4 linked regions of the Roseateles amylovorans genome follow. The protein of the gene in region 4 interacts with the protein of the main gene of each other region in a pairwise test. Links are inferred from orthologs where the notes say so. Each region holds a gene or a part of one and is shown on either strand. Other genes may lie near its edges.

What was found.
Region 1: the proteins of ftsZ (region 4) and zapD interact in binary tests that used the Escherichia coli proteins (3 or more experiments, as listed by UniProt). The link is inferred for Roseateles amylovorans from one-to-one orthologs.
Region 2: the proteins of ftsZ (region 4) and rlmN interact in binary tests that used the Escherichia coli proteins (3 or more experiments, as listed by UniProt). The link is inferred for Roseateles amylovorans from one-to-one orthologs.
Region 3: the proteins of ftsZ (region 4) and N4261_RS25160 interact in binary tests that used the Escherichia coli proteins (3 or more experiments, as listed by UniProt). The link is inferred for Roseateles amylovorans from one-to-one orthologs.

What each region holds. Positions count from the first base shown.
Region 1 is NZ_CP104562.2:5,485,159-5,492,215, reverse strand. What follows is about bases 2,123-4,903. They hold zapD (cell division protein ZapD), read right to left. Parts: upstream 4,001-4,903; coding sequence 3,245-4,000; downstream 2,123-3,244. Other genes in these bases: N4261_RS22760 (prepilin peptidase), read right to left, coding at 4,874-4,903; coaE (dephospho-CoA kinase), read right to left, coding at 4,100-4,699; N4261_RS22775 (DNA gyrase inhibitor YacG), read right to left, coding at 2,967-3,191; N4261_RS22780 (HAD family hydrolase), read left to right, coding at 2,248-2,868; pgi (glucose-6-phosphate isomerase), read left to right, coding at 2,123-2,178. Outside these bases: tal (transaldolase), read left to right, coding at 1-553; more of pgi, read left to right, coding at 550-2,122; more of N4261_RS22760, read right to left, coding at 4,904-5,815; N4261_RS22755 (type II secretion system F family protein), read right to left, coding at 5,819-7,054. UniProt on the Escherichia coli protein: Cell division factor that enhances FtsZ-ring assembly. Directly interacts with FtsZ and promotes bundling of FtsZ protofilaments, with a reduction in FtsZ GTPase activity.
Region 2 is NZ_CP104562.2:4,548,959-4,556,203, reverse strand. Bases 1,915-4,883 are described here. They hold rlmN (dual-specificity RNA methyltransferase RlmN), read left to right. Parts: upstream 1,915-2,809; coding sequence 2,810-3,958; downstream 3,959-4,883. Other genes in these bases: N4261_RS18855 (RodZ domain-containing protein), read left to right, coding at 4,784-4,883; pilW (type IV pilus biogenesis/stability protein PilW), read left to right, coding at 3,955-4,773; ndk (nucleoside-diphosphate kinase), read left to right, coding at 2,328-2,753; N4261_RS18875 (pseudouridine synthase), read left to right, coding at 1,915-2,098. Also shown: more of N4261_RS18875, read left to right, coding at 1-1,914; more of N4261_RS18855, read left to right, coding at 4,884-5,887; ispG (flavodoxin-dependent (E)-4-hydroxy-3-methylbut-2-enyl-diphosphate synthase), read left to right, coding at 5,971-7,245.
Region 3 is NZ_CP104562.2:6,078,134-6,085,406, forward strand. The notes cover bases 1,741-4,737. They hold N4261_RS25160 (rod shape-determining protein), read right to left. Parts: upstream 3,763-4,737; coding sequence 2,719-3,762; downstream 1,741-2,718. Other genes in these bases: mreC (rod shape-determining protein MreC), read right to left, coding at 1,741-2,473; gatC (Asp-tRNA(Asn)/Glu-tRNA(Gln) amidotransferase subunit GatC), read left to right, coding at 4,128-4,427; gatA (Asp-tRNA(Asn)/Glu-tRNA(Gln) amidotransferase subunit GatA), read left to right, coding at 4,424-4,737. In the rest of the region: mrdA (penicillin-binding protein 2), read right to left, coding at 1-919; rod shape-determining protein MreD, read right to left, coding at 945-1,466; more of mreC, read right to left, coding at 1,463-1,740; more of gatA, read left to right, coding at 4,738-5,926; Asp-tRNA(Asn)/Glu-tRNA(Gln) amidotransferase subunit GatB, read left to right, coding at 5,932-7,273. UniProt on the Escherichia coli protein: Forms membrane-associated dynamic filaments that are essential for cell shape determination. Acts by regulating cell wall synthesis and cell elongation, and thus cell shape.
Region 4 is NZ_CP104562.2:4,853,716-4,860,833, forward strand. What follows is about bases 3,437-6,278. They hold ftsZ (cell division protein FtsZ), read right to left. Parts: upstream 5,556-6,278; coding sequence 4,317-5,555; downstream 3,437-4,316. Other genes in these bases: N4261_RS20155 (sensor histidine kinase), read right to left, coding at 3,437-3,826; ftsA (cell division protein FtsA), read right to left, coding at 5,669-6,278. In the rest of the region: N4261_RS20140 (ABC transporter ATP-binding protein), read left to right, coding at 1-528; N4261_RS20145 (hypothetical protein), read right to left, coding at 613-795; lpxC (UDP-3-O-acyl-N-acetylglucosamine deacetylase), read right to left, coding at 824-1,759; more of N4261_RS20155, read right to left, coding at 1,784-3,436; more of ftsA, read right to left, coding at 6,279-6,898; N4261_RS20170 (cell division protein FtsQ/DivIB), read right to left, coding at 6,907-7,118. UniProt on the Escherichia coli protein: Essential cell division protein that forms a contractile ring structure (Z ring) at the future cell division site. The regulation of the ring assembly controls the timing and the location of cell division.

The sequences.
Region 1 (7,057 bases), 630 kb from region 4 along the record:
CCAGGCCGCCCGCGAGCTCGAGCGTGAGGGCATCCACACCAACCTGACGCTGCTGTTCTCCTTCTGCCAGGCGGTGGCCTGCGGCGAGAACGGCATCCAGCTGATTTCCCCGTTCGTCGGTCGCATCTACGACTGGTACAAGAAGGCCGCCGGCCCGAACTGGGACGAGGCCGCGAATGCGGGTGTCAACGACCCCGGTGTGAAGTCGGTGGCGGCGATCTACAACTACTTCAAGAAGCACGGCATCGCCACCGAGGTGATGGGCGCGAGCTTCCGCAATGTGGGCCAGATCCAGGCCCTGGCCGGTTGCGATCTGCTGACCATCAGCCCGGACCTGCTGGCCCAGTTGCAAGGCAACGAGGCGCCTCTGGCACGCGCGCTCGACGCCGCCGCCGCTCAGGCGCTGGACCTGCCGAAGGTCTCCTACAACGAGGCGGCCTTCCGCTTCGCCCTCAACCAGGATGCGATGGCCACCGAGAAGCTGGCTGAAGGCATCCGCCTGTTCGCCGTCGACGCCGGCAAACTGGACCAGATGATCGAAAGCCTCCGATGAGCGACTACCCGCGTTGCGACCGCGGCCCGAGCTGGGCTGCCCTGCAGAGCCATTTCCAACAGTCGGGTGCGGCCTTTGACGTGCGCCGCGCCTTCGACGCCGAGCCCGGCCGCTTCGCGCGCTGGTCGCTGCAGGCGCCGGAGGTGTTCGCCGATCTGTCGAAGAACCGCATCGACGAGCGAACCCTGGAACTGCTGCTGGATCTGGCCGCCGAGGTGCGGCTGGAATCGCAACGCGAGGCGCTGTTCACCGGCGCACCGATCAACCTCACCGAAGGCCGCGCGGTGCTCCACACCGCCTTGCGCGCCCCCGCCGGCCAGGGGCCGTTCAGCGACGAGGTCCAGGCCTCGCTGGACCGGATGCTGGCCTTTGCGGACAGCGTGCGCGACCAGGCCCGCAGCGGCATCACCGATGTGGTCCATATCGGCATCGGCGGATCGGACCTCGGGCCGGCCATGGTGGTGCAGGCGTTGCAGGCCTTTGTGCCGGCCACGCTGAAGCTGCATTTCGTCTCCAACGTGGACGGGCACGACCTGGCCCCGGTGCTGCGGGGGCTGCGTCCCGAGACGACGCAGTTCATCATCGCGTCCAAGACCTTCACCACGCAGGAAACGCTGGCCAACGCGCTGGCCGCCAAGGCCTGGTTCCTGCAGCAAGGCGGCACCGACATCGCCCGGCATTTCGCGGCGACCACCAGCAATGCGAAGGCGGCCGCCGAATTCGGCATCAGCACCACCTTCGGTTTCTGGGATTGGGTGGGCGGTCGTTATTCGCTGTGGTCGGTGATCGGCCTGCCGATTGCGATCGCGGTGGGATCGGCCCAGTTCCGGGCGCTGCTGGCCGGCGCCCATGCGATGGACCAACATTTCCGCACGGCGCCGCTGGCCAGGAACCTGCCGGTGCTGCTGGGTCTGCTGGATGTCTGGTATCGCAACTTCCATGGCTTCACCAGCCGCTCGGTGGCGCCGTATCACCAGGGACTGCGCCGGCTGCCGGCCTACCTTCAGCAGTTGGAGATGGAGAGCAACGGCAAGGGCGTGGACCGGGATGGCGCGTCGCTGCCCTACGGCACCAGCCCGGTGGTCTGGGGCGAGGCCGGCACCAACGGCCAGCATGCCTACTTCCAGATGCTGCACCAGGGCACCGATGTGATCCCGGTGGAATTCATCGCGGTGAAGCGGCCGCAATATGGCGAGCATGTGCAGGGCGAGCTGCTGGCGCGGCTGAGCGATCAGCACACCAAGCTGCTGGCCAACTGCCTGGCCCAGTCGCAGGCGCTGATGCAAGGCAAGACCGCCGACGCGGCGCGTGCCGAATCCGCGCCGACGGCCTCGAAGGATCTGGCGCCGGACGTGCTGGCGCGGCATCGCAGCTTCCCTGGCAATCGACCCAGCACCACCTTGTTGCTGGAGGCGCTGACGCCGTCGTCGCTGGGCGCCTTGATCGCGCTGTATGAGCAGCGGGTGTTCGTCAGCGGCGCGGTGTGGGGCATCAACAGCTTCGATCAGTGGGGCGTGGAGCTGGGCAAGGCGCTGTGCAACAGCCTGCTGCCGCGGCTGTCGACCGGTGACGCCTCGGGCCTGGATGGGTCCACCGCCGGGCTGCTGGCCAAGCTGCGCGATTGAGTCTGCGGCCTCGCCGGCGGGCGCGAGTCCCGCATCACTTCTGTTTCATCAGCTGTAGGTAGGCTACGAATGAAGATCGTGTTCGACTTTGGCGGCGTGCTGTTCCGTTGGCATCCGCCCAGTTTCCTGGCCCGCGTCTGGCCGCATCGTGCGCCCGACGAGGACGCAGGTGCGGCCATCGCCAAGGACTTTTTCCAGGCCTACACCGGCGATTGGGGCGCATTCGACCAGGGACTGGCCGATGCCGACACCACCGCCACCCGCATTGCCGAGCGCACCGGTTGGCCGCGCGACGAGATCGTCGCGGTGATGAACGCGGTGCCGCAAGAACTGCAGTTGATCGAAGGCACGGCGGCGCTGATCGCCGAGCTCAAGCAGGCCGGGCACACGCTGCACTTCCTGTCCAACATGCCGGTCCCTTATGCCGAGTATCTGGAGTCCAGTCACCCGCTGGACGAGTGGTTCGAGTCCGGCGTGTTCTCCGGACGCGTGAAGCAGTCGAAGCCGGCACAGGAGATCTTCGATCTGGCCCGCTCGGCCTTCGGCGTGGACGCGTCGGAACTGCTGTTCCTGGATGACCATCCAGCCAACATCGAAGCGGCTCAGGCGCTGGGTTGGCAGGCGTGGTTGTTCACCACGCCGGAGACCGCGCGCGAGGAACTGGTACGGCGAGGACTGCTGGCGGCCTGATTCGCGGCTGCCGGCGGGTCCGCCGGCGGTGGATCATCGGCAGGGCGTGCCGTCAGAGCGCCCGCGGGGCGCGCGTGAGGCGCGGCCCCGCGTGGGAATCATTTCTCGGCGTCGTTCTCATCCGCCGTGGACGGCGGCGCGGCGACCCGGAACGATTCGTCGGCCCAGTGGCCCAGGTCGATCTGTCGGCAGCGTTCGCCGCAGAACGGGCGCCACTTGTTGCTGGGCGCGAAGATGCTGTCGCCGCCGCAGGTGGGGCAGGGAACAATGCGCGGCGCGGCGGCCGGCGCAGTCGATGAAGGGGTCGGGCGCGGGTCAGTCATGACGAGGTCGGGCGATGTCGGGGATCAACAGGCTGCGGTGGCGCGGGACGCGCTCAGGAGCACAAGGTGAGTTCGAAGGTGGCGTCCACCGGCGCAGGTTTCAAGCGGCCATCCTCATCCTGGCGCATCAGCCGGATCGACACCATCAGCCGGTGACCGCTGATTTCAGGCACCAGTCCCAGGCTCGGATCGATGCGCATGCGCAGCAACTGGAAGCTGCGGCCTTGCGGCAGGCTTTGCTGGTACTGGCCTGCGTGGGCGGCGACCTTGTGCGGTGAGCCGCTGTCGCGGATGAGGTTGAGCAGCACGTTCAGCGCTTCAGCCAGCGGCATCAAGGTCTGGGACCACTGCATCAGGTCGTTGCGGCGCCGCACCGGCAGCAACTGCTGCCAGGCGTAGTAGGCCGGCAGGTCGAATTCGCAGGTGCCGCCCGGGATGGAGATGCGGCTGCGGATGCTCATCAGCCATTCGTTGCCGGTGAGCGTCTGGCCAGCCTTGCCCGGCAGCTGGTTGAGCTTGGTGAAGGCTTGGTCAATGCGGCCGATGAACTCGTCCAGGATCGACTCGGCGATTGCCGGGTTGCCCCGGTAACTGTTGAGCTGGGCACGGTGGCGCTCCAGCTCCTTGAGCAGGTCGGATTTCAGGTCGGCACGCGAGGCGACATCCATCACTTCGAAGATGGTGGACAGCGCGTAGTGATGGTCCATCGCGGTGTCGCGCGCCATCAGCTGACCCAACCGATCGAACAGATGCTCCAGCCTGAGCATCGTGCGAATGCTCTCGTTGAACGGGTATTCGTAGAGGATCAAATCGACCATCCCTTTGCGGCAAGGGGCCATTGTTCCACACGCGTGGAACCGGTGACCCGGACCGGGCAAGGGGGCAAGAATGAGTCCCTCAGGACAGGGTCATCGGCGAAAGAGCGGACCCTGTAGCAGCGAGGCCACCTCGGCCTGGAGGGAAGCCAGGTCGATGCCTTCGTTGTAGATCACCGCATCCGCGGCCGCGCGACGCTGGGCTCGGGTGGCCTGCTGCGCGATGATGGCCCGCACCGCCGCTTCGCTCAGTGCGGAGCGCTGGATCACCCGGGCGATCTGGGTGGTTTCCTCGCAGTCGACCACCAGCACGCGTTGCAGCTTCTGGCGCCATCGTCCCGATTCCACCAGCAGCGGCACATCGAACACCACCAGTTGGTCGGCCTGCGCCAGCAGGGCCTGGCGCTCGGTCTCGGCGCCGATCATCGGATGGAGGATGGCCTCGAGCGCGCGTTTGGCGTCGGGTTGGTGGAAGGCCAGTTCGCGCATCGCGGCGCGGTCGAGCGCACCGTCCGGGGTGACGAAACTGGCGCCGAATCGCTCGGCGATGGCTGGCATCGCCGCGCCGCCGGGTTGGGTGAGTGCGCGCGAAATCGCGTCGGTGTCCACCAGATGCGCCCCGCCCAGCGCCACCAGGGCTTGCGCCACGGTGCTCTTGCCGCTGCCAATGCCACCGGTGAGGCCGATTCGCATCGTTGTGACTCCGTCGTGTGCGGGGTGCTTGGGGTGGTGGGAGGTGTCCTGAACGACTGGAGACGATCGGGCGAGCGGCCGATGACTCATCGGGCTCATCGGCCGGCCGAACAGCCGATCGGTCGAACAGCCGATCAATCGATCAGCCAATCAGCCAATCAGCCAATCATTGTGTCAGGTGCCGGACCAGCCCAGCCAGCCCATCACCTGTGACTTGCCGATCACCAGCAGCACCAGGGCCGCACCCGCGAGGAAGGGGCCGAAGGGCACATAGCGGCCCTCCCGCAGGCTGCTGCGCAGCTTCATGATGATGCCCACCACCGCGCCGATCAGCGAGGCGCCGAGCGCGATCGGCAACACCATTTGCCAGCCCATCCAGGCCCCCAAGCCAGCCAACAGCTTGAAGTCGCCGTAGCCCATGCCTTCCTTGCCGGTAACCAGCTTGAAGACCCAGTACACCGACCACAGCGACAGGTAGCCCACCAGCGCGCCGATCATGGCGTCGTTGAAGGTCACCGGAATGAAACCGGCCCAGGCGGCGGTCAAGCCAGCCCAGAGCAGGGGCTGGGTGATGCTGTCGGGCAGCAGGGTGGTGTCCCAATCGATGCCCGCCAACGCCACCAGCGCAGCGGCGAAACCGCAGTACAGCAGCGTGTGGAATTCGGGGCCGAAGTGCCAGGCGATCAGCGCGAAGAGGGCGCCGGTCACCGCTTCGATGATCGGATAGCGCGGCGAAATCGGCGCCTTGCAGGAGGCGCAACGTCCCCGCAGGCGCAGCCAGCCGATCAGCGGCAGGTTCTCATGCCAGCGCAGCGCATGACCGCAATGCGGGCAGCGCGAGCGCGGCTTGATCAGACCCAGCGGTGCCTGTGCTTCCATGGCGGCCTGCAGCGGGCGCACGGCCTCGCTCAGGACGTCGGCCTGCGGCTTTGCCAGGCCGGCGTTGGCGCTCACCACCTCAGGGTCGGAGAGCTCCTCGGCGCAATCGGACAGCCACTGTCGTTGCATCATCACCGGCAGGCGGTAGATGACCACGTTCAGAAAGCTGCCGATGCACAGTCCGATCAGACCGAGATACCACGGGGACAGCAGCAGGGAAAAGAACTCCCGATCCAGCAATCAAACCACCGCGCCGAGCTTGAAGATGGGCAGGTACATGGCGACCACGATGCCGCCGATCAAGGTACCCAGGAACACGATGATCAAAGGCTCCATCAGGCTGGACAGCGCCTTGACGGCCTCGTCGACCTCTTCTTCATAGAAGTCGGCGGCCTTGCCCAGCATGTGGTCCAGCGAGCCGGATTCTTCACCGATGGACGACATCTGCAGCACCATGACCGGGAAGATCCCGGTGGTCTGCATCGAGGTGGTCAGCGAGGCGCCGGTGGAGACATCACGCTGGATCTTCTCGGTGGCCTCTTGGAAGACGGCATTGCCCGAGGCACCGCCCACCGAGTCCAGCGCTTCGACCAGCGGCACACCGGCGGCGAACATCGTCGACAAGGTGCGGGTCCAGCGGGCGACCGCGGACTTGTAGATCAGCGGGCCGAAGATCGGCACTTTCAGCAGCAGCCGGTCCATGAACTTCTGCATCCGCTCCGAGCGCTTCCAGCTCTCGAAGAAGAAGTACACCCCGCCACCCACGGCCGCGAAGATGATGTACCAGTAGTTGACGAAGATTTCCGACAGCCAGATCACGAACAGCGTTGGTGCCGGCAGGTCGGCGCCGAACGACTTGAACACGTCGCGGAAGGTCGGGACCACGAAGATCATGATGATCGCGGTCACGACGAAGGCGGCCACCATCACCGCGATCGGGTAGGTCAGCGCGCTCTTGATCTTGCCCTTCAGGGCGACTGTCTTTTCCTGGTAGATCGCCAGACGATCCAGCAAGGCTTCCAGGATACCGCCCGACTCGCCGGCTTCGACGAGGTTGCAGTACAGCGCATCGAAGTGCATCGGATGCTTGCGGAAGGCCACCGACAGGCTGGTACCGGTCTCGACATCCTGACGGATGTCGTTGAGCAGCTTGGTCATGCGCGGGTTGGTGCTGCCGCGGGCGACGATGTCGAACGCCTGCAGCAGCGGCACGCCGGCGCGCATCATGGTGGCGAGCTGGCGGGTGAAGACGGAGATGTCCTTCTGCTTGATGGACTTCCCGCCGCCGGTGCGGCGCTTCTTGACCTTGCTGACCAGGATGCCCTGGCGACGCAGCGAGGCGCTGACCACGGCTTCACCTCCGGCGCGCATCTCGCCCCGGACCATCTTGCCGTTGCGGTCCTTGCCTTCCCACTCGTAGATGAATTCCTTGATGCCCTGCTTGCTGTTGCGGGCACCTGCGGTGGTCGTCGCCATATC
Region 2 (7,245 bases), 310 kb from region 4 along the record:
GGCGCCCGCCCGTCCGAAGCGAGCCCGCAAGACGGCCGCTGCGAGCGCGGAAGCGGTGGCGGCCCCGGCACCTGAGGCGGCGACCGAGGCTGCGGCTGAAGCGCCACCCAAGCCTCGCACCCGCCGTAAGCCGGCGGCTGCCCAGGCCGAGATCACTGAGGCGGCTGACGCCGCGCCCGCTGCAGTGGCGGCGGCTCCCGCGGAGACGGCAGGCGACAGCGAAGCGCCTGCCAAGCCCAAGCGTCGCACCCGCGCCAAGGTGGCTGATGCCGACCCGGCTGCCGATGCGGTGGAATCGGCGGTGACGGCTTCGGCCGCCGCGACGATTGATGCTGCGCCAGCGCCGGTGTCCGCCGTGGCGGAGGCGGTGCAGTCTCCGGCGGCGGGTGATGCCGGCGAGGCATCGACCGACGCGGGCGCCGAGGAATCCGATGGCCGCTCGGGGCGCAATCGCCGCCGTCGCGGACGCGATGGCCGTGAGCCCCGCGAGGCGCGCGATGCGGCCCAGGGCGCTGGCCAAGGTGCTCAAGGCCCTCAGGGCGGACAGGGTGGTGCGGCAGCGGCGCAAGACGGTCAAGCCGCCGGCGCAGCGCCCAAGGCCAATGCCGCAGAACTGCAAGCCCAGGCCCAGGAACGCTTCGACGACCTGCTGTCCGGCGCATTCGATGAAGACGATGCGGTTGCGGGCGAGGACGCTGAGCTTGATCTCGACCTCGACGATGTTGGCGAGGCCGTCGAGACTGCCGAAGGCGATGCCGACGCAGGTGTCGATGGTCCGGGCAAGCGCGTGCTGGCCCCCGAGCCTGATGCGCCGAAGCTGCAGAAGGTGCTGGCCCAGGCCGGCGTGGGCTCTCGTCGCGACATCGAGGACATGATCGCCAAGGGTCAGATCACGGTGAACAACGAAGTCGCGCACGTCGGTCAGCGCATCTCCTACGGGGATCGGATCGCGGTGGCCGGCAAGCCGATCAAGGTGCGCATTGCCCCGATCGCGCCGCGCATCCTGGCCTATCACAAGCCCGTCGGCGAAGTCGTGACCTTCAACGATCCCGAGGGCCGTCCCACCGTCTTCCGCAACCTGCCACGGCTGCCTCAGGGCAAATGGCAGTCGGTCGGCCGGCTGGACCTCAATACCGAAGGCCTGCTGCTGTTCACTAATTCCGGTGAGCTGGCCAATCTGCTGATGCACCCGCGTTTCGGCGTCGAGCGTGAATATGCGGTGCGTGTGCTGGGTTCGTTGAGCCCGGAGCAGAAGAGCACCCTGTTGACCGGCGTGGATGTCGACGGCCAGCAGGCGATGTTCAAGAGCATCGTCGACGGCGGCGGTGAAGGCGCGAACCGCTGGTATCGCGTGGTCATCACCGAAGGTCGCAACCGCGAAGTGCGCAAGCTGTTCGAAACCGTCGGACTGGCCGTGAGCCGGCTGATCCGGATTCGCTATGGCACGGTCGTGCTGCCGCGTGGCCTGAAGCGCGGTGTGTATGTGGAGCTGGGTGACGGGGACGTGCGCGTCATCCGCCAACTGGCCGGCAACGTGCCTCAGGAGCGTGGTGATCGCGCCGACCGGGGTGATCGTGGCGGTGACCGGGCTGACCGGGGTGATCGCAACGACCGCGGCGGCAAGCGCCGTCGCAGTGGCGGCAACGGGGGGCCGCGTCCGAGCCGTCCCGAGGCGCCGCGCAGCGAGCAGCGTGCTCAGCCGCCGCAGCATCAGCAGCGTCCGCCGCAGGAGCGCCAGCAGCCTGAGCGCCAGCAGCAACAGGAGCAGCGTCCGCGTCGCCGAGAAGAGGATGATGACGACTTCATCCCGCGCCACGTCAATCCGTTGGAGCAGACCTTCGACCGCCGTTTTGCCACCAGCGGCAAGCGCGGCATTCCGCAGGGCTTCGGTCGGGGCGGGAGCGATCCCAGCCATGGCAACCCGGGCGGCGACCGGGGTCGTGGTCCGGGCGGCGAGCGCCAGCCCGATCCGATGAAGACATCCATTGGTTACATTGGCGCCGATGCGTTCATCAACCGGGGCAACCGCGGCGGTCGCCGTGGTGGTGGCGGTGGTGGCGGTGGTGGCAATGGCGGCGGTGGCCGCGGGCGCCGCTGAGCGCTGACCCTGTTCAGTCCGTGGTGACTGATCGGTTCAACCGTTCAGTCCATGGGTCCGGCGCCTCTCGGGAGGCGTCCCAGTAAGTTCCGGCCGGGCCGGTGCCCACGTCTGTGGCGCCTGATTCGCGCCGGATGCCCCTCTTCGACATCCAGTTGTCACCGGGGGCTTGACTTCACGCATTACAATGCGCGGCTTTGCCAAGCCCCAGATTTTCAAGGAAAAACAGATGGCCATCGAACGCACCCTCTCCATCATCAAGCCCGATGCCGTGGCCAAGAACGTCATCGGCCAGATCTACTCGCGCTTTGAAGGCGCTGGCCTGAAGATCATCGCCGCCAAGATGGCGCACCTGTCGCGCGGCGAAGCCGAAGCGTTCTACGCCGTGCACAAGGCTCGCCCGTTCTTCAACGACCTGGTGACCTTCATGATCTCCGGTCCGGTGGTGATCTCGGTGCTGGAAGGCGAGAACGCCATCCTGAAGCACCGTGACCTGATGGGCGCCACCGACCCGAAGAAGGCCGAAAAGGGCACCATCCGCGCTGACTTCGCTGACAGCATCGATGCCAACGCCGTTCACGGCTCTGACGCCCCGGAAACCGCCGCCAATGAAGTGGCGTTCTTCTTCCCCGGCATGAACGTCTACAGCCGCTGAGCGGCAATTGCCTCTGGACTCTGGGCCATGAGGCCTTAGGGAAAGAGGTCACGACGATGGACGCGGTCAACCTGCTCGGATTCGATCTGCAAGGCCTTGCCGCGTACTGCGAGCAGCTGGGGGAGAAGCGCTTTCGCGCAACCCAGCTGTTTCGCTGGATCCATCAGAAGGGCGCGTCGGACTTCTCGCAGATGTCCGATCTGGCCAAGTCGCTGCGCGACAAGCTGGCTGGACGCGCCCACATCGCCGCTTTGCCGGTGATTTCCGAACACATCTCCGCCGACGGAACGATCAAGTGGTTGTTCGATGTCGGCCAGGGCAATGCGGTCGAGGCGGTCTACATCCCCGAAGACGACCGCGCCACGCTGTGCATTTCCAGCCAGGCCGGTTGCGCCGTGGGATGCCGCTTCTGCTCCACCGGCCATCAAGGCTTCAGCCGCAACCTCGAGACCTGGGAAATCCTGGCCCAGCTCTGGTATGCCGAGCACAGCCTGCGCCTGCGCCACAAGACCGACGCGCGCATCATCTCGAACGTCGTGATGATGGGCATGGGTGAGCCGCTGCAGAACTACGGCGCCTTGGTGCCGGCACTGCGCGTCATGCTGGATGACCACGGCTACGGCCTGTCGCGCCGGCGGGTGACGGTGTCGACCTCCGGTGTGGTCCCGATGATCGACCGGCTGCGTGATGACGTGCCGGTGGCGCTGGCGGTGTCGCTGCATGCGCCCACCGATCCGTTGCGCGACCAACTGGTGCCGCTCAACCGCAAATACCCGATCGCCGAGCTGCTGGACAGCTGCAACCGGTATCTGGAACGCGCCCCCCGGGACTTCATCACCTTCGAGTACTGCATGCTCGACCAGGTCAACGACTCCCCGGAGCAGGCCCGCGAGCTGATTGCGCTGGTCAAGGGCAAGGTGCCCTGCAAGATCAACCTGATCCCGTTCAATCCGTTCCCGGCCTCGGGCCTGAAGCGAAGCTCGAACGAGCGGGTGAAGGCGTTTGCCGACCTGCTGATCCAGGCGGGCCTGATCACCACGGTGCGCAAGACCCGTGGTGACGACATCGATGCCGCCTGCGGCCAACTCGCCGGCGAGGTCCAGGACCGGACCCGAGTTCATCTCCGCATGGTGCGTGCCCCCGTCGTGGTTCAGCGAGGCGCCGCAGCCAACCCACCCCCCCCTCCGACACCCACCCGCACATGACCACCCTGATGCCCGGCTCCGTCTTCCTGCGCCCTTCGGCCCGGATTCTTTCCGCCGCGCTGCTGGTCGGTCTGATGTTGTCGGGTTGCGGGGCGTCCAAGCCGCCGCAGCAGGGGCCACGTACCGCCAGCGATGCGACCGATGTCGATCGCCGTGCCTCGGTCCGCATGGAGCTGGCGAGCGGTTATTTCTCGCGCGGCCAGTACGACACGGCACTGGACGAGCTCAAGCAGGCGCTGATCGCCAAACCGGACCTGCCCGAGGCGATCACGCTGCGCAGCCTGATCTACGCCGCCATGGGTGAGTACAACCTGGCGGAAGAGGGCTTCCGCAAGTCGCTGGCTCAGCGGCCCGATGGCGACACACTGCACAACTACGGCTGGTTCCTCTGCCAGCGCCAGCGCTATGCGGAGGCCTATCCGCAGTTCGAAGCGGCGGTGGCCGACCCGAAGTACCGCACCCCTGGCCGCTCGTGGCTGGCGTGGGGCGTGTGCGAGGCGCGCGAAGGCCGGCTGGTGCCGGCACAGCAGCACCTGGCCAAGGCCTTCGAGGTCGAGCCGGGCAATCCGACGATTTCGATCAATCTCGGCGAGGTGCTCTACCGCCTCGGTGAATATGAACGCGCCCGCTTCTATGCGCGACGCGTCAACAACAACCTGGAGCAGGCCAATGCCTCCAGCCTCTGGCTGGAATTGCGGATCGAGCGCCGCATGGGCAACACGGCCAACATGGAAGACCTCGGCAAGCAACTGCGAAACAAATATCCGCAGGCGGCCGAGACCAAGGCTCTGAACAGTGGTCGATTCGATGAATGAGGGACATCGCATGACATCCACGGCGGCCGATGAGGCGCCCGCAGTCGACACGACTGCATCCACTGCCGCGACGCCGGTGACCGCCGGTGCCGCGTTGCGCCGTGCGCGCGAGTCTCGCGGCCTGCACATTGCCGCACTCGCCGCGACGCTGAAGGTGCCGCAGTCCAAGCTGGAGGCCATCGAGGCCGACCGCTATTCGGAGCTGCCGGACGCCACCTTTGCACGCGCGCTGGCCCGCTCGATGTGCCGCGCCCTCAAGGTGGAGGCGGAGCCCATTCTGGCCATGCTGCCGCGCGGCGGCAGCGAGGCCTCGCTGGACCGGGTCTCGCCGGGCCTCAATCAGCCCTTCCGTGAACGCGCCGCCAGCCAGGAACCGATGCTGTCGCCTGCGCTGCTCAAGAGCCCGGTTGCGTTGGGTGTCGCCGGTCTGCTGATCGCTGCCGTGGTGGTGTATGCGCTGCCCTCGAGCTGGATCGACGACGCCATGCTGCGCATCAAGCAGTCGACGTCCTCGACCTCTGGCTCGACGAGCGCCACGTCCACCTCGACACCCGGCGTCGCCGGCACCTCCAGCGAGCCGACGTCGGTCGACGCGCCGTCGGCCAGCGCGCCCGTGACGGCGCAGGGCACCACCGAGATCGCTGCGCCGCTGCCCGCACAGGCACCGACCACGACGACGACACCGACGCCCGCGCCTGTCGTTTCGGTGCCGGCCTCCGCAGCCGGCACAGTCCCGCCCGGGGGCCGCACGGGCACCGCCGCCGGCACGGCGACGGGCACGGCAACCAGCGCACAGAGCGCCGCACCGAGCACCGCACCGAGCGCCGTGCCCAACACGGCGCCGAACACCGTCGCGCAATCGCCCGCCCCAGCCGGCAGCGCGCCGCTGCGGGTGAAGACCAGCGCCGAGTCCTGGGTGGAAGTGGTGGATGCCCGCGGCCAGGTGCTGCTGTCGCGTCTGCTGCGCCCGGGTGATCAGGTCGATGTGAACGGCACCGCACCGCTGAAGCTGCGGGTCGGCAATGTGTCCGGCACCGAACTGGTGTTCCGCGGACAGCCGGTGGACCTGGCAGCGCGTTCCCGAGACAACGTGGCCCGTCTGGAACTGAACTGACGGGCCTCTGACGGAAGACAGCAGGTATCGACCGACACGCCGCCGTCCGCCGTCTGCCCCACCGACTGCCGCAAGACCTCACCATGACCATCGATTCCGCCGCCATCGCCCTCAGCACCGACGCCTCGGACGACCTGTCGTCCCTGATCGCTGCCGCGCAGCCCGCCGCCCGTCGCAGCCGCCAGGCCCACGTTCGCTGGGGTGACCATGTGGTGACCATCGGCGGCGATGCGCCGGTGCGGGTGCAGTCGATGACCAACACCGACACGGTGGAGGTGATCGAGACCGCGATCCAGATCAAGGAACTGGCGGTCGCGGGCTCCGAGCTGGTGCGCATCACCGTCAACACGCCGGAAGCGGCGGAAGCGGTGCCGCACATCCGCGATCAGCTGGACCGCATGGGCGTCCATGTGCCCTTGGTGGGCGACTTCCACTACAACGGCCACCGCCTGCTCACCGAGCATCCGGCGATGGCGCAGGCCCTGTCGAAGTACCGCATCAACCCTGGCAATGTGGGCAAGGGCGACAAGAAGGACCGTCAGTTCGCCCAGATGATCGAGGCGGCGGTGAAATACGACAAGGTCGTGCGCATCGGCGTCAACTGGGGCAGCCTGGACCAGGAGATCCTGGCCCAGATGATGGACGACAACGCCCGCCGCACGGCCCCCTGGGACGGCAAGCAGGTGATGTACCAGGCGCTGATCCAGTCCGCGCTGTCGTCGGCCACCTATGCCCGCGAGCTGGGCATGAATCCGGACAACATCATCATCAGCTGCAAGGTCAGCGGCGTGCAGGACCTGATCTCGGTCTACCGCGCGCTGTCCCGCCGTTGCGACTATGCGCTGCACCTCGGACTGACCGAAGCCGGCATGGGCACCAAGGGCACGGTCGCGTCGGCGGCGGCGCTGTCGGTGCTGTTGCAAGAGGGGATCGGCGACACGATCCGTGTGTCGTTGACGCCGCAGCCCGGCGAATCTCGCACCCAGGAAGTGGTGGTGGCCTTGGAGATCCTGCAATCGCTGGGTCTTCGCGCCTTCAACCCCAGCGTCACCGCCTGTCCCGGCTGCGGCCGCACCACCAGCACCACCTTCCAGGAACTGGCCAAGCAGATCGACGACTTCCTGCGCGCCCAGATGCCGATCTGGCGGGGCAAGTATCCCGGCGTGGAGAACATGAAGGTGGCGGTGATGGGCTGCATCGTCAACGGCCCCGGCGAGAGCAAGCATGCCGACATCGGCATCAGCCTGCCAGGCAACGGTGAAGCCCCGGCCGCACCGGTCTTCATCGACGGCGAGAAGGCCCTGACCCTGCGCGGCGACAACATCGCCAACGAGTTCCACGCGCTGGTCGAGAACTAC
Region 3 (7,273 bases), 1.2 Mb from region 4 along the record:
CGCGCCAGCTGTCGGCATCGATGCCGTCGACGAACAGGTTGGGATCGAAGGTGGGCTTGGACACGAAGGCCAGCACCTCGCCATTGCGCGGATCCATCGCCACCAGCGCACCGCGGCGATCGCCGAAGAGTCGCTCCACCATGGCCTGCAGCTTGATGTCGATCGACAGGTGCAGCGTATTGCCCGGCGTCGGCGGTCGGTTGCGCAGCCGACGCACGGCGCGGCCGCCGGCACTGGTTTCCATCTCCTCGAACCCGGTCTGGCCGTGCAGCTCCCGTTCGTAGGCCTGCTCCAGCCCGAGCTTGCCGATGTATTCCGTGCCCCGGTAGTTGGCCAGGTCCTCTTCGGACCAGTCATCCATGGCCTTCTTCTCGGCCTGGTTGATCCGACCGATGTAGCCCAGCAGATGGCTGCCCACCTCGCCCAGCGGGTAGTTGCGGAACAGCCGGGCCTTGATGTCGACGCCCGGAAAGCGGAAGCGCTGGGCGGCGAAGCGCGCGACCTCGGTGTCGGTCAGCTTGGTGCGGATGGGCAGCGACTCGAAGTTCTTGCTCTCGTCCATCAGGCGACGGAAGCGCCGGCGATCGCGCGGCTGGATGTCCAGGACGGTCGACAGCTGGTCGATCGTCTGGTCCAGGTCGGCCACCTTGGACGGCGTGATTTCCAGCGTGTAGGCCGAATAGTTGCTCGCCAGCACCACGCCGTGGCGGTCCACGATCAGGCCGCGATTGGGCACGATCGGCACCACCGACACCCGGTTCGACTCGGCCCGCTCCAGCAAGGTGTCGTGTTGCACCACCTGGAGGAACAACAGGCGCGCCACCAACAGGCCGAAGCAGAACAGCACGAACGCCGCCGCCGCGATCAGGCGGAGGCGGAAGCGTGAGAGCTCCTGGTGCAGGTTCTTCAGGACCGTCATGGCCGGCGGATCCTCGGCAGGCGGTTCACAGCGGGCGGTGGGCGTCGGGATCCGGCGCCCGGCGCTGCGGCGCCAACAGCAAGACCGCCACCAGCGGCCACAACAAGGCTTGCAGCAGGGGCGCGAGCATCACGCTCCAGCCCGGCCACATGCCACCCACCATCAGGCGCACCAGCAGCGCAATGGCCTGGGCCAGCACGAACAGCGGCAACACGTGAATCGCCTGCGCGCCGACGGTGAACCACAGCAGCCGGCGATGCAGCGCCACGGCCCCAAAGGCCAGCAGGCTGTAGGCGAGTGCATGCTGACCCAGCAGCGCGCCGTGATGCACATCGATCATCAGACCGAAGACAAACGCCCAGCCCACGCCCACGCGACGCGGCTGGTGGACGTTCCAGAACACCAGCGTCAGCGCCAGGACGTCCGGCATCCAGGGCTGGCGGCCGACCGGCACCATGTCGATCAGCAGACCGACCACCAGGCTGAAGGCGATGAACAAGGGATTGGCCGGCAGCAGGAGCTGACTGGCGCCACGCGGCATGATCATCGCGAGGCTCCTTTCTGTGCGGCGGCGGGCGCGGAGGCCGCCTCGTCGACATTGGCGGCGGCGCGCGAGGATCTGCCCGACTTGCCGCCCTTGCGATTGCCTTCGGCGGTGGTGGCCGCGCTGGCGGCTTCGGCCGCCGCCTCTTCACGGGCGGCTTCCTGCCCCAGCAGCGGCTCCAGCACCAGCACATGGCGGGCGCTGTCCGGCTGCGCGACCGGTGCCAGACCGACCCGGGCGAAGCTCGTGTCTCCGCGACGTTCCACCTCCGCCACCTTGGCCACCGGCAGGCCGGGCGGATAGACGCCGTCCAGGCCCGACGTGGCCAGCGCATCGCCGGGCTTGATGTCGGCATTGGCGGCGATGAAGCGCAACTCCATCACGCCACGTTCGCCGCCGTAGGCCACGCCGCGCTGCTGCGTGCGGGTGTTGAGCACCGGGATGGTGGCTTCGCGGTCGGTCAGCAGCGTCACTTCGGCGGACAGCGGATAGACGCGGGTGACCTGGCCCAGCACGCCCGAATCGTTGACCACCGGCGCGCCCAGGCGGACGCCTCGATGGCTGCCCCGGTCGATCACGATCCGACGGGAGAAGGGATCCGCCGCCTCATACAGCACCTCGGCGGCCAAGCTTTTGACCGGTAGCGCTTCTCGAAGGTCGAGCAAGGCGCGCAGCCGCTGGTTCTCCGCCTGGAGCTGCGCGGCACGGCTGAGCACCACCGCCTGCTCGGCGAGCTGCCGACGGGCCTGGTTCTCGGCCTCGGTGGCGCGCTCCATGCCGCGGGCATAGTCGCCGGCCTGCTCCCAGGCGTCGACCGGCGCAAGCAGCATGCGCTGCAACGGATGCAGCACCAGCGCCAGCCCGGAGCGCGCCGGCGCGGTGATACCGAAACGGGCGTCCGCGACCATGAGAAACACCGCCAGCGCGGCGCAGAACGCCAGCTTCGTCAACGCCGACGGGCCTTCCCGGAACAGCGGCGGTGGATTGCGATCCAAAGTGCCCAGTGGCATGGGGATCTCAGACTTTCAGAATGGGCGCACGGTCCCGGTGGGCCATCGGTCGGCCTCGGTGAAGGCTGGCAGGAGGCAGAGGCCGCCGTTGAATCCGCGGCCCAGACTCATGCGCGGGCATCAGGTCGGGTGTCGGGTCGGGTGTCGGGTCGGGTGTCGGGCACGGAAACCGCCGAGCGACGATGCCGCCCTCCGCGCCTGCCCGCACCGACCCACGATTCATGACGCCTGCGCGTTGGCCACGTTCATTCCGAGGTGAAGATAGAACCGAGACGCTCCATGCGCTCCAGCGCCATGCCGCAACCGCGCACCACGCAGGTCAGCGGATCCTCGGCCACCAGCACCGGCAGACCGGTTTCCTCGGCCAGCAGCCGGTCCAGGTCGCGCAGCAGCGCGCCGCCGCCGGTCAGCATCATGCCGCGCTCGGCGATGTCGGCACCCAGTTCGGGCGGCGTCTGTTCCAGCGCGTTCTTCACGGCGGAGACGATCTGGTTGAGCGGGTCGGTCAAGGCTTCCAGGATCTCGTTGGACGAGATGGTGAAGCTGCGCGGCACGCCTTCGCTCAGGTTGCGGCCCTTGACTTCCATCTCCTTGACTTCGGAGCCCGGGAAGGCCGAACCGATGTTCTTCTTGATGGACTCGGCCGTCGGCTCGCCGATCAGCATGCCGTAGTTGCGGCGGATGTAGTTGATGATGGCTTCATCGAACTTGTCGCCGCCCACCCGGACGCTGCCCTTGTAAACCATGCCGCCCAGCGAGATCACGCCGACCTCGGTGGTGCCGCCGCCGATGTCGATGACCATCGAGCCGGAGGCTTCCGACACCGGCAGGCCGGCGCCGATGGCCGCGGCCATCGGTTCTTCGATCAGGTAGACCTCGGAGGCACCGGCACCCAGGGCGGCGTCGCGGATCGCGCGCTTTTCCACCTGGGTGGAGCCGCAGGGCACGCAGATGATGATACGGGGGGACGGACGCAGCAGCTTGGTGTCGTGCACCATCTTGATGAACTGCTTGATCATCTGCTCGGTGACCACGAAGTCGGCGATCACGCCGTCCTTCATCGGGCGGATCGCCTCGATGTTGCCGGGCACCTTGCCCAGCATGGCCTTGGCTTCGTGGCCGACGGCCTGAATAGTTTTCTTGCCGTTCGGGCCGCCTTCGTGGCGAATGGCCACGACCGACGGTTCATCCAGCACCACCCCTTTGCCGCGGACGTAAATCAGCGTGTTGGCGGTACCCAGGTCGATGGCGAGATCGGTGGAGAAATAGCGGCGCAGGGAGGCGAGCATGTGGTTGGGCATTTGCCGGACCGAGTCGCTTCATCGCCAACCGCAGCCAGTTCAAATCGCCGAACGGACGTCATTCGGCGGGATTCGGCTGCTTCAAGCGGCTTCGTCTGCGTTCGGTCCGGGCGGCTGCGATTCGAGAGGTTCGGGCGGTAACCGCGCGGCTGCACAAAGCGCCGCGCGAGCGGAATTCCTGACCATAAGAGACGAGGCTGCAATAGCAGCCCCGACTTATGGAGATAAGCGGGGATAATAACTGATCACCCCCTAGTTTGGCCCGCTGGCAAGCACCAAAGAAACGATTGGCGATTGTTTGGTGAATGTTTCAGAGGGCCCTGGAAGATCGACCTCCAGCCCATCATCTCCCCATGGCCCTGACCCACGACGACGTCACCCGGATCGCCCTGCTGGCCCGGTTGCAACTCTCCAGCGACGAGCAGGCCGCGCTGCTGCCGCAGCTCAACGGCTTCTTCTCCATCGTCGAGCAGATGAGCGCGGTGGACACGAGCGGCGTCGAGCCGCTCTACACGCCTCTGTCGGCGGTGCAGGAAGTGGCCCTGCGCCTGCGCGAGGACCGCGTCACCGAATCGAATCAGCGCGAACTCAACCAGCGCAGTGCCCCCGCCGTCGAGGACGGCCTGTTCCTCGTTCCCAAGGTCATCGAATGACGACGCCGCTTCATCATCTGGGCGTGGCCGAGCTGGGCCGCGCACTTCGCCAGAAACAGGTTTCCAGCCTTGAACTGACGCAACATCTGCTTGCGCGTGTTGCCGACGCGAAGGATCTCGGCGCCTTCCTGCATGTCGGCGAAGCGGCCGCGCTGGAACGCGCCCGCGCCGCCGACGCGCGGCTGGCCCGCGGCGAGGGCGAACAGCCCGGCGGCGCGCTGATCGGCGTCCCGCTCGCGCACAAGGACATCTTCGTCACCCGCGACATGCCCACCACGGCCGGCTCGCTGATGCTCAAGGGCTATCTCAGCCCCTTCGATGCGACCGTCATCGAGCGGCTCAATGCCGCCGGCACCGTCTCGCTGGGCAAGCTGAACTGCGACGAGTTCGCCATGGGCTCGGCCAACGAGAACAGCGCCTACGGCCCGGCGCTCAATCCGTGGGACCGCAGCCGCGTTCCGGGCGGCTCCTCGGGCGGGTCGGCCACGGCCGTGGCCGCCCGGCTGGTGCCCGCCACCACCGGCACCGACACCGGCGGCTCGATTCGGCAGCCGGCCAGCTTCAGCGGCATCACCGGCATCAAGCCGACCTACGGCGTGTGCTCGCGCTACGGCATGATCGCCTTCGCCTCCAGCCTGGACCAGGCCGGCGTGATGGCCCGTTCCGCCGAAGACTGCGCCCTGCTGCTCTCGGCCATGAGCGGCTTCGACGAGCGCGACGCCACCAGCGTGCAACGCCCGCCGCAGGACTTCAGCCTCCAGATGCGGGCCGCCCGTGAAGGCGCCACCGCGGCGCAGCCGCTCAAGGGCCTGCGCATCGGATTGCCCAAGGAGTTCTTCCCCGCCGCCCTCTCGTCCGATGTGGACAGCGCCGTGCGTGCCGGTCTCGCGGAACTGGAAAAGCTGGGCGCCACGCTGGTGGAGGTCTCGCTGCCCCGCACCGAACTGGCGATCCCGGTCTACTACATCATTGCCCCGGCCGAGGCCAGCTCCAACCTGTCGCGCTTCGACGGGGTGAAGTTCGGCCACCGCGCCGCCCAGTACGACGACTTGCTGGACATGTACCGCAAGACCCGCGCCGAAGGCTTCGGCGCCGAGGTCAAGCGCCGGATCATGATCGGGAGCTATGTGCTCTCGCACGGCTACTACGACGCCTACTATCTGCAGGCCCAGAAGCTGCGCCGCATGATCGCCGACGACTTCCAGCAGGCCCTGCAGCACTGCGACCTGATCGCCGGCCCGGTGGCCCCCACCGTGGCCTGGAAACAGGGCGAGGGCTCAGACGACCCGGTCAAGGCCTACCTGGCCGACATCTTCACCCTGCCCGGCTCACTGGCCGGCCTGCCCGGCATGAGCGTGCCGGTGGGCTTTGGCGAAGGGGGCATGCCGGTCGGCCTGCAGCTGCTGGGCAACTACTTCAACGAAGGGCTGCTGCTGCATGCCGCGCACGCGCTGCAGCAGGCCACCGACTGGCACCGCCAGGGTCCGGCGGGGGTGTGAACGAGATGAGCAAGAACAGCAAACTGGTGCGGGGCTACGAGGTCGTGATCGGCCTGGAGAACCACGTCCAACTCTCGACCGACTCGAAGATCTTCAGCGGCGCCTCGACCGCCTTCGGCGCCGCGCCCAACACCCAGGCCTGCGCGGTGGACCTGGCGCTGCCGGGCACCCTGCCGGTGCTCAACCGCGGCGCGGTGGAGCGGGCGATCCGCTTCGGCCTGGCCGTGGGTGCGAAAGTGGCGCCGTTGTCGATCTTCGCGCGCAAGAACTACTTCTATCCCGACCTGCCCAAGGGCTACCAGATCAGCCAGTACGAGATCCCGGTGGTGCAGGGCGGCCAGATCGAGTTCTTCGTCGGCGACGAGAAGAAGGTCGTCAAGCTCACGCGCGCCCACCTGGAAGAGGACGCGGGCAAGAGCCTTCATGAGGACTATCACGGCCAATCCGGCATCGACCTGAACCGTGCCGGCACCCCGCTGCTGGAAATCGTCTCCGAGCCCGAGATGCGCTCCGGTGCCGAAGCCGCCGAATATGCCAAGACGCTGCATGCGCTGGTGATGTGGCTGGGCATCTGCGACGGCAACATGCAGGAAGGCTCGTTCCGCTGCGACGTCAACGTCTCGGTGCGCAAGCCGGGTGACCCGGTCTTCGGCACCCGCCGCGAGATCAAGAACCTCAACAGCTTCCGCTATCTGGTGGACGCGGTGAACTTCGAGGTCAACTGGCAGATCGATCGCCTGGAAGACGGGCTGACGATCCAGCAAGCCACGGTGCTCTACAACCCGGACACCGGCGAAACCCGCGCGATGCGCACCAAGGAAGATGCGGCCGACTACCGCTACTTCCCCGATCCCGACCTGCCGCCGCTGATGATCGGCGCGGACTGGATCGAGCGCGTGCGCGCCGACATGCCGGAGCTGCCGGCGGTCATGGCCGGCCGCTTCCAGGAGACCGACGGACTGCCACCGTACGACGCGACGATGATGACCCAGAGCCTGGCCATGGCGCGCTTCTATGAAGCCGCACGGGATGGCTGCGGTGCGCCGAAGCTGGTGGCGAACTGGCTGATGGGCGAAGTCTCGCGCCGCCTCAACAGCGAGGAACGGGACATCGCCTCCGCGCCGGTGACGCCCGCCCTGCTGGCCACACTGATCCAGCGCATCCAGGACGGCACCATCTCCAACAACTCGGCCAAGCAGGTGTTCGAGGCACTGTGGACCGGCGAAGGCAGCGAGGTCGATGCGGTCATCGCCGCCAAGGACCTCAAGCAGTCCAACGACACCGGCGAGCTGGAACGCATCCTGGACGAGGTGCTGGCAGCCAATGCCAAGTCGGTCGAGGAATTCC
Region 4 (7,118 bases):
GAACAATTGCCGGACGAGGCCTTCCACGCCGCGCTGGGCCTGGTCCCTCAAGAGCCCTATCTGATCGCCGGCACGGTGCGGGAGAACATCCGCATGGGCCGCGCCATGTCGGACGACCGCATCGAAGCCGCCGCCCGCGATGCCCGGGCCCATGACTTCCTCATGGCCCTGCCCAACGGCTACGACAGCCGCCTGGGCGACGGCGGATTGGCGGTATCCACCGGCCAGAAGCAGTTGATCGCCCTGGCCCGCGCCCTGGCCGGCGATCCGCGCATCCTGTTGCTGGATGAGGCGACCGCCAACATCGACAGCGCCACCGAGTCGCAGGTCGGCGACGCCCTTCGCGCGCTGCACGGTCGGGTCACGGTGATCGCGATTGCGCACCGGCTGTCCACGCTGCGCGATGCCGATCAGATCGTGGTGCTGAATCACGGTCGCCTGGCCGAGCGCGGCACCCATGACGCGCTGATGCGCATCGACGGCGGCCTCTACCAGCGGCTGGTGCAGTTGCAGGCGCTGGAAGAGTGAGCCTCCCCGGCGCCGCCCGCGGCCGATGCGGCTGTCAGCGGCGCGCCGAGACGGTCAGCCCCCGCTGCCGCCTTGGCGCGAGCCCTACAACAGCAGCGCGAGACGTTCCAGGATCAGCACGGCGAAGAAGCCGATGCCGGCGATCACGGTCCACTTGATCAGCAGGATGCCGCGGTGGCGCCACACCGGCTGCTTGGTGCCGATGTAGACCGCAAAGCAGATCAGGCCCGCGAACAGCAGCAAGCCGAAGACGAGTCGGAAGATCATCACGAGACGGACTCCTCGGGTCGACCGGTCACCAGGCGGGCGCCAGTTCGGCGAATCCGGGAGGGGCTTCGCGGTCGTCCTCGAAGGTGACGATCTCATACGCCTCGGCGTCTGCCAGCAGCTCCCGCAGCAGCAGGTTGTTCAGCGCATGGCCGCCTTTGAAGGAGGTGTAGGCCGCCAGCAGCGGATGGCCGACCACCTGCATGTCGCCGATGGCGTCGAGAATCTTGTGCTTGACGAACTCGTCGTCGTAGCGGAGGCCCTCGGCATTGAGCACGCGGTAGTCGTCCACCACGATGGCGTTGTCCATGCTGCCGCCCAGCGTCAGGCCGCGCGAGCGCATGAGCTCGATGTCCTTGGTCATGCCGAAGGTGCGGGCCCGCGCGATCTCGCGCTTGTACTCGCCGCTGCCCATGTCGAACACGTACTGCTGGCCGGTGGCGGCCACTGCCGGGTTGTCGAACTCGATCTGGAAGCTGAGGGTGTAGCCATGGTGCGGCACCAGCTTGGCCCACATCAGGCTCTTGCCTTCGCCGCGACGCACTTCCACCGGCTTCTTCACCCGCAGGAACTGCTTGGGCGCGTTCTGCAGCTCGATGCCGGCCGACTGCAGCAGGAAGACATAGCTGGCGGCGGAGCCGTCCAGCACCGGGACTTCATCCGCGTTGATGTCGATCAGCAGATTGTCCAGACCCAGGCCGGCGCAGGCCGACAGCAGGTGCTCGATGGTCTGCACCTTGGGCTGTCCAGGATCGCCCTTCGGGCTGATGGTGGTGGCCATGCGGGTGTCGCAGACATTGGTCGTGCTCACCGGGATATCGACCGGCTGGGCCAGGTCGACACGGCGGAACACGATGCCGGTGCCCGGCGCGGCGGGACGCAGCGTGATCTCGACCTTCTGGCCGCTGTGGATGCCGACACCGACGGCCCGGGTCAGCGACTTGATGGTTCGTTGCTTCAGCATGGGGCGCATTGTCCCAAAACCGCGTCAACCTTGCTGGGGCAACGGTTCCGCATCACTGCGATGCACCGGCAGCCGCAGGGTGACCACCGTGCCGTGTCCGGGGCTGCTGTCCACCCGGATGCTGCCACCGAGCTGCCGGGCGCGGCGCTGCAGGCCGCGCAAGCCGCGGCCCTGGGCCACGCTGGCGACGTCGAAGCCCTCGCCGTCATCCTCGACCCGGATCTCCACCCGCTTACCCAGGTCCCGCGTTACCACACGCACCCGCGAGGCGCGTGCATGCTTGAGCGCATTGGTCAACGCCTCCTGCATCAGCCGCAGCACATGCAGTGCATCCGGCGGCTCCAGCCATTCCAGCACCGGCAGGTCATGCACATCCCACTCGAGCCGGAGTCCGCCGAGCTGCAGGCGCTTGCCCAGGCGATAGCGCATGGTCGCCAGCAGCGACACCAGGTCATGCCCCACCGGCTCGAGCGAATCGATCACCAGCCGCAGGTCATCCACGCATTCACGCAGCACGTCGACCACCTGCTCCTGCGGCATGGAGCCCTGCTCCACCGCCACCATCGCCGACAGCAACGACGAGCCCAGCCCGTCGTGCATGTCCTGCATCAAACGCTGTCGCTCCAACAGCAGCGCCTGCTGCCGCTCCGCTTCACGCAGCTTGTCGTGCTGGGCGCGCAACTGGTCGCTCTGCTCGGACAGACGCTGGGCCAGCTCACCATTGGCGCGCTCCACGCCGCGCAGGGCCTCGATGTAGCGGTACTGCACCGCATACAGGAAGCTGGCCAGGATCACCAAGGTGGAGAACGGCATCAGATAGACGTGTTCCGGCCACCACCAGCCGGCCAGCAGGCCCAGGTCGTGAATGCCCAGGGCAATGCCGATCACCAAGGCCGCCGCGATCAGGCGCAGCTCCCGCGTGCCTTGACGCCACGCAATGGTGGCGACAAAGCCGGTGCCCGCCAGCCCCACCACCGCATTGCAGATGTGCATCAGCACCAGCGAATCGAAGCCCCGCCCCCACAGCGGCAGCGACGCCAGGCTGGCCACCAGCACGAAGAGCCCGACCAGCCGCTCGAATCGGGCAAAGCGCTGCCGCGCGAAGCGCAACGCAAAGAGGAAGGTCAGCAGCATCACCCAGGACATCGACGCATGGGTCAGCCACCAGAACCATTCCAGGGCGTCACGGGTACGGGGCAGGTCCAGGTGATAGTGGAGATTGCGCAGCAGCCAGGCCACGCTGGCCAGTGCAAACAGCAGATAGGCCGGATCCTCGCGGCGCTTGAACCACAGCGCCAGCGCGAACAGGCCCATCGTCACCAGCGTCAGCCCGGTCGCCTGCGGCACGCCCACCTGCAGCGCCCAGCGGCGATCATGCCGCGGCTCCAGGTCTTCACGGGCCCCGAGCCACACGCTGGACACCGAGTAATAACCGCCCTGCATCACCGGCACGGCGATCACGACTTCGATTTCGCGCTCTTCCTGCAACTCGGTGAGCGCGGCCGGCAGGACCACCCACAACGGCCGCACCCACTGCTCCCGCGCACCGGACTGGTTGTCGAACACCGGACGCCAACCGCCATCGGTCTTGACCAGCACCGCCGCGGCCAGTGCCACCAGACGCGGCATGTAGAGGGCCACGCTGGTGGGCCAGCGACCCTGCGGTGCGGCGTAGCGCACCCGGTACCAACGCATCTGGAATCGGCGTGACTCGCCGCCCTCTTCGCCTGCGGCCTCACGTTGCTGCACCTCGGGCAGCGACACCGCTGTCCAAGCCTGCGACTGGGTGGGGGGCAAGAGATCGGCCGGCAGCTTGCCTTCGCCGCCGTCCATCGAGCGCAAGCCGCGCCACCAGGCACGGAGTTGCTCCGGCGACCAATCGGTGGTGGCCACCCAGGCCTCGGTGGCCCGCTGGGCACCCGGCCCGGTCATCGGGGCCAGCACCGAGCCCGGAGCCCCTTCGACCAGGGCGGCCTTCGGCGGCAGTGCGACCAGGGTTGGCTGAGGCTCGGTTTGAGCCACCTGTGCGGCCACCAGCCCCGGACAGAGCGACATCAGCGCGGACAAGACCCCGAGGAGCAGCCATTGAAGCTGCGGCCAACGCGCCGTGAGCGCAGCGCGCGCGGCAGACTCGGCACCTTGGGAGAGATTCGACAGCCCCGCCGTCACGGTGCGGGCTGGCGTCCGGGATCCGAAGATCGATGCGATCGTTGCGATCGATGCAATCCTTGCGATCGATGCCATCGCACCAATCAAAGCGATCAATGCCATCAGAAGCCGGATCGGGCCACGGAGCCCACCGCCGTCCTCACGGGCGGCACCCAACGCACGCGCGGCGCGATCGGTCGCTGTCTCCCTTGTTCGGCTTCCCTGGACCATTCAGCACTCTGTCGGTGTTATTGCGCGCTGGCGCATGGGCCGCAAGTGTGCCGAAGTTCCGCTTGGCGGACGAGCCCAGAATTGAAACAAGAAAAAGCGCTCACCCAGAAAAAAGGCCATGCCGGTGACGGCATGGCCTTGAAGCTGATGGTGAGTTGGCGTGTCGATCGAGGTCGACTCAGTCCGCCTGCTTGCGCAGGAAGGCCGGGATCTCGATTTCGTCCATGCCGTTGGACGACAGGGCCTCGACCTTGGCTGCAGCCGTACGGCCATGGCGCCAGACGCTCGGCACGTTCATGCTGCCGAAGTCCGCTGCGCTCATCGTGGCGGCCGGGGTGGCGATGCCGCCCTGTGCCGCCGCGGATCCAGGCATGACCACCGGTTGCGTCAGCACCGGCATGTTGTCGGTGCCAGTGCGCAACTGGGTCTGCTGCACGACCTGCAACGGCTGCTGCTTCTGGTTGCGCTGGCTCAGGCCGGTCGCGATGACGGTCACGCGCAGTTGGTCGCCCAGGCTGTCGTCGTAGGCCGTGCCGTAGATGATGTGCGCATCGTCCGCGGCATAGCGCTTGATGGCGGTCATCGCGTTGCGGCTTTCGGCCAGCTTGAAGTTGTTGCGACCCGCCGCAATCAGCACGAGCACGCCGCGCGCGCCCGACAGGTCGATGCCTTCCAGCAGCGGGCAAGCCACCGCCAGCTCGGCCGCCTTGGCGGCACGGTCCGGACCAGCGGCCACCGCCGTGCCCATCATCGCCTTGCCGGGCTCGCTCATCACCGTCTTGACGTCTTCGAAGTCGACGTTCACCAGGCCAGGCATGTGGATGATGTCCGAGATGCCGCCCACCGCATTCTTCAGCACGTCATTGGCATGCGCGAAGGCTTGATCCTGGGTGATGTCGTCGCCCAGGACTTCCAGCAGCTTGTCGTTGAGCACGACGATCAGCGAATCCACATTCGCTTCGAGCTCGGCCAGACCGGCATCGGCGGCCTTGCCGCGACGCGAGCCTTCGAATTCGAACGGCTTGGTGACCACGCCGACGGTCAGGATGCCCATCTCCTTGGCGATGCGCGCAATCACGGGGGCCGCACCGGTGCCGGTGCCGCCGCCCATGCCGGCGGTGATGAACAGCATGTGCGCACCGGTGATCGATTCGCGGATGCGCGCCTCGGCCTCTTCGGCGGCCGTGCGGCCGACCTCGGGCTTGGCACCCGCGCCCAGGCCGGTATGGCCCAGTTGCAGGAGTTGGTCAGCCTTGGAGCGATTCAGGGCCTGTGCATCGGTGTTCGCCACGACGAACTCCACGCCCTGGACACCTTGCGCAATCATGTGTTCAACGGCATTACCGCCGCCGCCGCCCACACCGATCACCTTGATCTGGGTGCCTTGATCAAACTCTTCGATCATCTCGATGGCCATATCAAACCTCCTGTCCATATTGTGCAACTACCATCAGCAAAATTGAAGTGGGGCGCGCCCCATTTTTGCCCCTCGTTCCGGGGCCATACCCGGTCACAGAGGCCAGGAAAACTCTAGAAATTACCAAGAAACCAATCCTTCGCCCGTCCGAAGAGGGTCTTCACCGAACCTGCCTGCTGGGCCGCCTTGAATCCCCGGGTGCGCGACAGGCGGGCCTCTTCCAGCAAACCCATCACGGTGGCGGAACGGGGATTGGCCACCATGTCAAACAGGGCACCGTTGTAAGTGGGATTTCCCCGTCGTACCGGTTTCAGGAAAATATCCTCCGCCAGTTCCACCATCCCAGGCATCACCGACGATCCGCCCGACAGCACGATCCCGGACGACAGCAGCTCTTCATAGCCCGATTCCCGGATCACCTGGTGCACGAGCGAGAAGATTTCTTCCACGCGCGGCTCGATCACGCCCGCCAAGGCCTGCTTGGAGAGCATGCGGGGTGCCCGGTCGCCCAAACCCGGCACTTCCACCTGATCGGACGGATCCGCCAGTAATTGTTTGGCCACGCCGTGCTCGACCTTGATTTCCTCCGCATCCTTGGTCGGCGTGCGCAGGGCCATCGCGATATCGCTGGTAATCAGATCCCCGGCGATTGGAATGACGGCGGTGTGGCGGATCGACCCGCCGGTGAAGATCGCCACATCGGTGGTGCCGGCGCCGATGTCGACCAGCGCGACGCCCAGGTCCCGCTCGTCGGAAGTGAGTGCCGCCAAACTGGAGGCGCTCGGATTCAGCACAAGCTGCTCCACTTCCAGGCCGCAGCGACGCACGCATTTGACGATGTTTTCAGCCGCACTCTGAGCGCCGGTCACGATGTGGACCTTGACCTCCAGCCGCCCCCCGCTCATGCCGATGGGTTCCTTGACCTCGTGGCCATCGATCACAAATTCCTGAGGCTCGACCAGCAAAAGCCGCTGGTCGTTCGGGATATTGATGGCCTTGGCGGTTTCAACCACCCGCGCCACATCCACCGGGGTGACCTCCTTGTCCCGCACGATCACCATGCCGGTGGAGTTTTGACCGCGAATATGGCTGCCGGTAATGCCGGTGAAAACCCGGGCAATCCGGCAGTCGGCCATCATTTCGGCTTCCTTGAGCGCCTGCTGAATCGACTGCACCGTGGCGTCGATATTGACCACCACGCCGCGCTTCAGTCCATGGCTGGGCGCCACGCCCAGACCGGCAATGCGCAATTCCCCATTGCCCATCACCTCAGCCACCACCGCCATGATCTTGGCGGTACCGATGTCCAACCCGACGACCAAATCTTTGTATTCCTTGGCCATGCCTGTCCTCAATTCTTCTTGGTGGCGCCCTTGGGCGCGTTTGAAACCGTCGTCACACCGGCCAGCCGAACCGCATATCCCTGCTCATGGCGGAGATCGGCCGAAATCAGCGAGGTGTGATAGCGCGCGGTGATCTGGGGAATGCTGGCGATAAATTGGCCATATCGCGCAACCACCTCCGCCTCGGTCCCGCGTCCCAATTCGATGACCGACCCTTTTT